2 regions of the Paenibacillus sp. Y568 genome follow, and region 2 is predicted to be linked to the other one. Evidence: predicted binding sites of a transcription regulator. Region 2 holds the regulator's gene; the other holds the start of a gene.
What was found. The regulator NrdR, encoded in region 2, represses ribonucleotide reductase genes. The targets are predictions, from matches to a motif close to AACACNATATATNGTGTT.
Positions count from the first base shown of each region.

Region 1: the regulator NrdR is predicted to act here: its motif matches at 2,641-2,658, upstream of AC1D7X_RS12610 (adenosylcobalamin-dependent ribonucleoside-diphosphate reductase).

Region 1 covers NZ_JCAIUM010000007.1:259,751-264,138, forward strand. Annotated here, with positions in the region: gene AC1D7X_RS12600 (YqhG family protein) at 1-609, opposite strand, end outside; gene AC1D7X_RS12605 (DEAD/DEAH box helicase) at 611-2,353, opposite strand; gene AC1D7X_RS12610 (adenosylcobalamin-dependent ribonucleoside-diphosphate reductase) at 2,719-4,388, shown strand, end outside.
Region 2 covers NZ_JCAIUM010000007.1:72,339-76,726, reverse strand. Annotated here, with positions in the region: gene AC1D7X_RS11645 (VOC family protein) at 1-99, shown strand, start outside; gene AC1D7X_RS11640 (dihydrofolate reductase family protein) at 893-1,438, shown strand; partial or broken gene AC1D7X_RS11635 (hypothetical protein) at 1,483-1,700, shown strand; tRNA gene AC1D7X_RS11630 (tRNA-Ala) at 1,975-2,050, opposite strand; gene nrdR (transcriptional regulator NrdR) at 2,184-2,651, opposite strand; gene AC1D7X_RS11620 (alpha/beta-type small acid-soluble spore protein) at 2,787-3,005, shown strand; gene AC1D7X_RS11615 (lytic transglycosylase domain-containing protein) at 3,070-3,633, opposite strand; gene coaE (dephospho-CoA kinase) at 3,630-4,226, opposite strand; gene ytaF (sporulation membrane protein YtaF) at 4,236-4,388, opposite strand, start outside.

The DNA of each region.
Region 1 (4,388 bases), 190 kb from region 2:
TAGATTCTTTCCTACCAATAAGTGGCGAAAGTCATCGGTAATTTCTCCACTCAATAATGAAATGCCCATGAAATGAAGTTCTTCCTTCTTCACATCACAAGTCATTTCTACTTTGAAACAAACAGCGAGCCAAGGTTCATAGGCAGCAGAGAACAAAGCTCGGCGTTGAAGGTCACCGGGTTGTTCAAATAAGTAAACATAGGAGCCATCTTGGCGAGCAGCATCCCATATTTGTTGAAGTCTCCGACTACCATAACTCACATCTTCACGTTGGATTCGTCCAGGACCAATTCGGGGTGCCGTAGGCGTTACTCCGAAATAACGAGACAGGATGCTGTCTTGCGGTCCACCATTGGGAGCTGGATTGACCGGCACATCTGGAACTGTGTAACGTTCAGGATCAAATACAAAGGTGAAGGACAGAGTCTCAGGTTCAACTCCCGTCCGTTCGACAAATCCCCAATAATAAGGGCGATTCGTTAATTGCTTATCCGCTTGGGGGGACAGCTTCGCCGTGATATGGAAGGGAGACTTCTCGATGACTTGACAGTCGGTTACCTCTAAATAAGTCATGACATGTTGTTGTACTTGATCTGGGGACATACTCATTTCAGGCTTCTTCCTCTCTTACGACCTCGACTTCATCTTCGACTTGTCTCTTTACTTCATCTAATGACTGTCCTAACGAATTCACTTTTTGACGGATTTCCTCATCCGACTGTGACTCTAATACGATCTTATATAAGCTCTTCTCTAGAGATTCTTTCTTTTCGAAACGTTCTAGTATGACATCTAATCCACCAATGACCATTTCGAACATATTAATTTTTTCGTGTAGCAGATTTAGAATATGTTCTTCAATCGTACCGGTGGTAGATAAATTGAATATCTTCACATCATTCTGTTGACCCAATCGGTGGATTCTCCCAATTCGTTGCTCTACACGCATAGGGTTCCAGGGTAAGTCGAAGTTGATCATGTTATGGCAGAACTGTAGATTAATACCTTCGCCGCCGGCTTCCGTCGCAATCATGACTTGCACACGACCGCGGAATAAATCCATCATCCAGTCTTTTTTGCCACGGTTCATCCCCCCACGATAAGGAACACAAGAAATCCCATTGGCACGAAAATACTGTAATAAATACTCTTGTGTGGCACGGTATTCCGTAAATACAATGACTTTTTCGTCCATTTCGCGAATGAGCTCTATCGTTTTTTCCGCTTTGGTGTTGGCCTTAATTTCTTTGATCATATAGACAAGATCCCAGATCTTAGCTCGTTGAGGAGAATCCTCAGCCATTTTTTTGGTCAAGTTAACCAATGTAACGAATACAGCATCACGACTGCTACAGACTTCGCGTTGAAGCGTAACTAGCGATAGCATACTGCTTAGATTACCTCCTGCAACCTGATACTGATCTTTGACATATGAAGTTACCCCATCATATAGTGCTTGTTCTTCAGGGGATAGTTGCAGATTAACGTTCCGAACAGTCCGCTTGGTGAAAATAGTAGGTCCTTCTCCACGGCGATTTCGAATCATGATCTTTGAAAGTTCATCCTTTAATTGCCCTTCATTCTTAGCTATACGCTTATCAACAACAAAGTTCGATGAGAACTCTCCTTGTTTCCCTAGTTGCCCCGGTTTCAGAAGTGTAATCAGGTTAAACAACTCCCCGAGATCATTCTGAACAGGTGTTGCTGTGAGTAGAAGACAGTATTTCTTACGTAATTTTTGAATGAACTGGTAATTGGATGTTTTCTTATTCTTGAGTTTGTGAGCTTCATCAATGATCAGCATGTCGTATTCTTGGTCTAACAAAATATCTTTATGTGGATCTCTCTTCGCTGTATCGATGGACGCAACAACGATATCTGAACCCCAGGAATAGGCCTTTTTCTGTGCGATGGCAGGAACACCAAATTTACTATTCAACTCACGAACCCACTGGAGCACGAGAGAGGCAGGTACGAGAATGAGTACTTTAGAGACAAGTCCACGAATGATATATTCTTTAAGAATAAGTCCGGCTTCTATCGTCTTCCCAAGACCTACTTCATCAGCCAAAATAGCTCTCCCGGACATTTCAAACAACACTCTACGAGCCGTATCAATTTGATGGGGAAGAGGCGTTAGATCCTGCAGATATTTAACACATTGTAATTCATCAAAGCTGGTAACCAAGCGAGACTCTTCACCCTGAATAGCCATCTGGAACAATCGCCAATCGCCCCATGGCCCTCCTTTATCAAGACGGTTCTCCAGATTCTCAAGCCAGCTGTTGTCTATTTCTAGTGGAATGGGTAGAGCGTATGCTGTCTTCATATGTTGAATGGATGGAGAATTCATGGTTCAGCCCTCCTTATTAGAATCTTGTAAAGTGTAGTATGCACGGAAGTTGTTAAGTTCATAACTATAGATATCCATAGGTTGTTCATATTTTAACTTCATGGTAGCCATGAATCCCTAGCGCTGTATGAGTTTGAGTGAATTTTCAATGTTTTTTCTTAATCTATGGGTAAAAAAATGAGAAAATTGAAGAAAACTGAAGATAGTCTAACATGGATGGGCTTTCTTGCCTTAAATTTCGCTAATGAAAGATAGAGTACCAAGATGTAGTGTAGTATAATGGTATGAGTACAATATATTGAGGAATATCGGTCTTGGTTATCCTTATTAAGTTTTTATAGCAATATATTAGGAGGGTGTTTTTTTTGAGTGATTTACAGCGTACAAGTCGATTAGAGGGCTTAAGTGAGAAAATATTTCTAGATAGATATGCTTGGAAAGATGCGGATAGTAATAACGCCAAGGTAGGCGATGTTGTTCTTGTCTTGACGAAGGATGATCCAAAGTTCCCTACAAAAGAAGTGGGGGAAATTGTAAAACGTGAAGGTAGAATTGCAACCGTAAAAACACGGAGCGGAGAGCTCGTTGAGTCAGACATAGATAAACTTACATTAAATATTGAGAAGACTCCTGAAGAGATGTGGGACCGTTTAGCACAGGCGATGTCAAGAGCAGAGGCAACACCTGAACTTCAAGCTGAATGGGAAGACAAGTTCCGTTATCTATTGGATGATTGGAAGCTGGTACCGGGAGGAAGAATTGCTGCAGGTGCGGGTGCGAGTGAAGAGTTAACACTGTTTAACTGTTATGTGATACCTTCTCCGCAAGATAGTCGTGGTGGCATTATGAAGACCCTATCTGAAATGACGGAGATTATGGCGCGTGGTGGTGGCGTAGGGATTAATTTATCTTCTCTTCGTCCGCACAGAGCTATTGTTAGAGGTGTGAATGGTTCTTCAAGCGGTGCAGTATCTTGGGGAGGGTTATTTAGTTATACAACAGGCTTAATTGAACAAGGCGGAAGCCGACGTGGCGCGCTGATGTTGATGATTAATGATTGGCACCCCGACGTTCTAGATTTCATTACCGTGAAACAGACCATGGGACAGGTGACGAATGCGAATCTCTCTGTGTGTGTGAGTAATGGATTCATGAAGGCCGTTAAGGAAGATTTAGATTGGGAATTGGTATTTCCAGACACTACGGAGCCTGACTACAATGAAGTATGGGATGGCGATCTAGAGAAATGGAAGATAGCAGGTCGTAAAGTTATTCCTTATCGTACGGTGAAAGCACGTGAAATATGGAATACGATCATTGAAGCAGCATGGAAATCTGCCGAACCTGGTGTTGTCTTCATGGAACACTATAATGATATGTCGAATAGTTGGTACTTTAATCCGATTATTTGTACGAACCCTTGTGGTGAGCAAGGTCTACCGGCTTGGGGAGTATGTAATTTATCTGCGATTAATTTATCCAAGTTCTACGATGAAGAGAAACATGATGTAAATTGGGACGACCTAGCAACAACGACCCATTATTCAGTACGCTTCTTGGATAATGTTATTAATACAACACCTTATCACTTTGATGAGAATGAGAAGAACCAGAAGAATGAACGACGTGTAGGTCTGGGTACGATGGGCCTTGCAGAGTTAATGATTAAGTTAAACATACGTTATGGTAGTCCAGAATCTTTAGTTTTCTTAGATAAAATCTATGGATTTATGGCTCGTGAAGCTTATTTGGCGTCAGCGGATATTGCGGCTGAGAAAGGTTCTTTCCCAGCATTTGATGCGGAGAAATACCTACAGAGCGGATTTATGCGTAATATGACAGAGGAGTTCCCAGAAGTAGGGGAAGCTATTAAAAACAAGGGAATGCGTAACGTTACCGTGATTACCCAAGCTCCTACAGGCAGTACAGGAACGATGGTTGGTACATCAACGGGTATTGAACCGTACTTTGCTTTCAAATATTTCCGTCAGAGCCGCTTAGGTTACGATGAGCAATTCGTGCCGATCGCGCAAGA
Region 2 (4,388 bases):
CAGGATTTTGGTCATATGTACAGTTGGAGCTTCCAGGATATTAATGGTCACATATGGGAAGTCTTCCATATGGAAGATCCAGGAAACCATCAAGCGTAATTCATTTATTATTAAAATGTGCAAATCAAGGGGTGTCCCATAAGTCATATGCATGACTTATGGGACACCCCTTGATTTAAAATTTCTCACTGTTCACTGACTGAACCCGTGGTTCGCGCCTTAACTCTCCACGAGCGATCCGACTCGCTCTGGCTCGTGATCAATCCGGCTCCGATTAGAGCAGGATTACGAAATATGCTTAACGGAATCAATGGTTGCGAAACCATACGTTGAACCTGAATGAAGGCAATAAGCAAGCCGACTGCAACAAGGAAAAGCGTAATTGTTGGAACGAGAATATTCCGTAAGGTTCTGTCAATGAGAAGGTATAGACCATACAACTTAAACCCAAAGTCACGAGAACAGCTCCGGGAACATCCACAGGGATTCGCACCGGTTTGCTTTCCGGTAGGAGCTTTGATAACAAGATGATCACCGTCAACCCAATAGGGACATTAATGAAAAATACCCAACACCAGTTAAGCACCGAGGTTAACAAGCCTCCCAGAATGAGGCCCATCAGAAAACCAACCGCAGAAACCGCACCTAACAATTCCTTCCTAAATATGTACCTACCACCACATTGGGAGAACCCCAATGGAACGCGAGTTTCATAAAGAACAACATGATAGAAGAAGTGGCTAAGCTTAAGCAGGAAACAGATAACCAATATTTGATTTATGGCAGCGGTCACTAGACTCGCTCCTTGATGGAGCACAATAAATATTCCTTGACTGGAATATTCTCTTTAAAGTGTATTGTTATTATAAGTTAAAAAAAAGGAGTTTTGAAAATGAGAAAAGTAAAAGTATCGATGTATGTAACTTTGGATGGCATCATGGATAATCCGGCTTGGACAGCGCCTTATTTTAACGAAGAGGTGGGGAATTTTCAAACCGATTTGTTATTTTCTAGCGACACTTTATTGTTGGGACGAGTGACTTACGAAGGGATGGCAGCAGCTTGGCCAACGATGACGGATGATGTTGGTTTTGCAGACCGAATGAACGGTTATCCAAAGTATGTTGCAAGTACAACATTAGAAGAAGGTCCATGGAATGCAACGATGATCAAAGGTGATATTGTGGAAGAAGTAGCTAAGTTAAAGCAAATGCCCGGTCAGGATATCTTGATCTATGGCAGTGCTGATCTTATCCACACCTTAATGGAGCACGATCTCATCGATGAATATCATTTCATGATCCAACCAGTTGTACATGGGAGCGGAAAGCGTCTTTTCAAAGACGGGAGCTATACAAAAGCTTTAAAGCTTGTTGAAGTTAAAACAACATCTACAGGTGTATCCATCCTTTCCTACCAACCGGAGAAAAGTAACTAATCCATTGCTATAAGAGCGGATGATGAACCATAAATGCTAACGTCATGGGTGCCTTGGCTAAGCCTAACCGCAAGCAGATTGTTGAGCTTTTGCGAAAACGTCCACTCACCGTAGGTGGATTTACAGGCTACTGCCGAATCTTTTCCGGGAGTTGGACAATTGGCTGGAGAGCTACCGCTTCATCTGGGAGGAGCCGTTCGACCGTCTGGATGACTATTTTGCAAAAGCTCCAGCTCGCGTAGCTTTATATTTAACCGAATGAACTAATGCAGATCGTCAGCTCAATAAAACAGCGGCAGTCTAGGACTTTTTTTCTCAGTCCAAGGCTGCCGCTGTTTCTATTTTATGGGTCAGTCTATTACTTTATTTTCTTGTTACAGCAAGAGCAAAAACCCTCTCAAAAAAAATATGGGGGGCATACTGTCACATCTCATCTATTCTTTCAGGACCATCAATATTAGACTCTCCATATGTGTTGAATACGGAAACACAAATAACGAAATAAATGACATCTCTGCCGTTTGTGTTTAAGGTGTTGGTGGAGACTAGCGGGATCGAACCGCTGACCTCTTGCATGCCATGCAAGCGCTCTCCCAGCTGAGCTAAGCCCCCACGATATAACATTTACAATTTCCTATGGTAGTGTAACCAACCATACGTGGACTCCCAGCTGAGCTAAGGCCCCGTATGACTAACAACATTCACTAATTTATCAAATAATGAATGTCGTGTCAATGGTTATTTCCTATTCCCTAGATGTACTCTTGGAGAGGAGATTCTTCAATTCCTTCATAAACATATTAATGTCCTTGAACTGGCGATATACCGAAGCAAACCTTACGTACGCTACTTCGTCAACCCGATATAATTCTTCCATCACTATCTCACCAATCTGCTGACTGTCTACTTCTGTTATAGCCGTATCCCTTAGAGCTTTTTCAACCTCTGAGACGATCATATCGAATTGTTCCACAGACACAGGACGTTTCTCGCATGCTCTAATCAATCCACGCATGACCTTATCACGACTGAATTCTTCACGATTACCATTCTTCTTAATCACAATCAAAGGTGCTTCCTCTACCATTTCAAACGTTGTGAATCTCCGGCTACATTGTTCACATTCACGCCTGCGGCGTATCGATTTATTCTCATTAGCTGGGCGTGAATCCAGTACCTTAGTTCCCGCATAGCTACAATATGGGCATTTCATTATGTTAGCACTTCCCTTTTCACATGAGATTTCTTGAGTAAAATTATCTCCATAAAAATTTCCATATAAATTTAGTTATGAAGATTGCTATTATGACACATAATACTTTTACCAACAGACAGGAGGTGAACGACAATGGCAAACAACAACAGTTCAAATAACTTAGTTGTAACTAAAGCAACAGGTGCCCTAGAACAAATGAAATATGAAATCGCTCAGGAACTTGGAATCAGCATTCCTCAAGATGGATACCAAGGTAACATGACTTCTTACGAGAACGGTTCAATCGGGGGATATATCACTAAACGATTGGTTACTCTTGCAGAACAGCAATTAGCTGGTCAGTTCAGCTAAATTGATTGAATAATGGAGTGTTGGACCGGCGAGAGCTGGACCAGCACTCTTTTTATTCATGACCTTAGAATTCATCGTAAATATCTGTGTACTGATTGTAATAATACACAACGCGCTGAACATAATGTCTAGTTTCGCCGAAAGGAATACTTTTTACCGTGTCATATTGCCCGTCCCAGACCTCTTTGTCGATCCAACTCTTCACTTTGCCAGGTCCAGCATTATAAGCAGCTATCGCAGCGATGTTATTCCCATCGAACTGTTCTAATAACCAAGATACATACCACGTTCCAATACCAATATTCTCATTTGTCTCATGCTTGATATGATACATCGTCACTTCAGGTATTTTCGCCTTCTCCATTGCCCATTTAGCGGTATCCGGCATTAATTGCATAATCCCCAGCGCACCTTTTTTCGATTCCTTACCCGGCTTGAAATTAGTCTCTACTCGGATAATTGAGGCAATAAGAAAAGGATCGACATCGTATTCCTCTGCTTGTGATTGAATCTCTTCTTTGTAATGAATAGGATAAAACCATGACATCCAATTACTATTGAAAAATAACACCACTACGAATGTTAAAAACAGAAGTAAGAGCACTCTTTTCTTACGAAAAAATGTCATAACGACCTCAACTGCAGCCAATATTTATCCAACTGTTGTTCGGTTACAGCCAATGTCTGACTGTTATCAATAACTTGATCTGCTAAAGATCTCTTTACCTCGATATCCATCTGTGACTGAAGCCTCGCCTCTGCTTGTCCATTCGATAATAAATCTCTACTCATCAGACGTTCCTTCTGTATATGACGTGGTGCATAGACTACCCATACTTGTTCGAATATGGATTCAAGTCCTGACTCATACAATAGTGGAATATCTGCCACCACAAGACGTTCAGGATAAGTTGTCTCAAGCTCCAACATTTGTTTTCTAATCTCTTTGCGAATTTCTGGGTGACTGATACTATTTAAAGTTTCAAGGGCTTTTTTATCGCCAAAAACAATACTGCCAAGCTTCTTACGGTCTAACGTACCGTCCTCATGCAATATACCTTGTCCAAAAGACGTAGTAACGGCAGCAAGAACAGGGTTGCCTGGGAGCATAACATCCCGAGCAATAGCATCCGCATCAACAAGCAAAGCTCCCTTCTTGACTAGAAGGGAGGATACTGTACTCTTACCTGTTGCGATACCCCCGGTTAATCCTATATTCATGATTTCACCTCATAACAGCTTCATTATTCCCATTATTATTAACATTAACGCGGGTAGTGCCGTCATATGTCGCGTCCATGATTTTGTAGCAAAACGAAATCCTGCATTCATACCCATAACCAGAAAACTTCCGCTAAATAAAGCGATTACTAATGAAGTTGA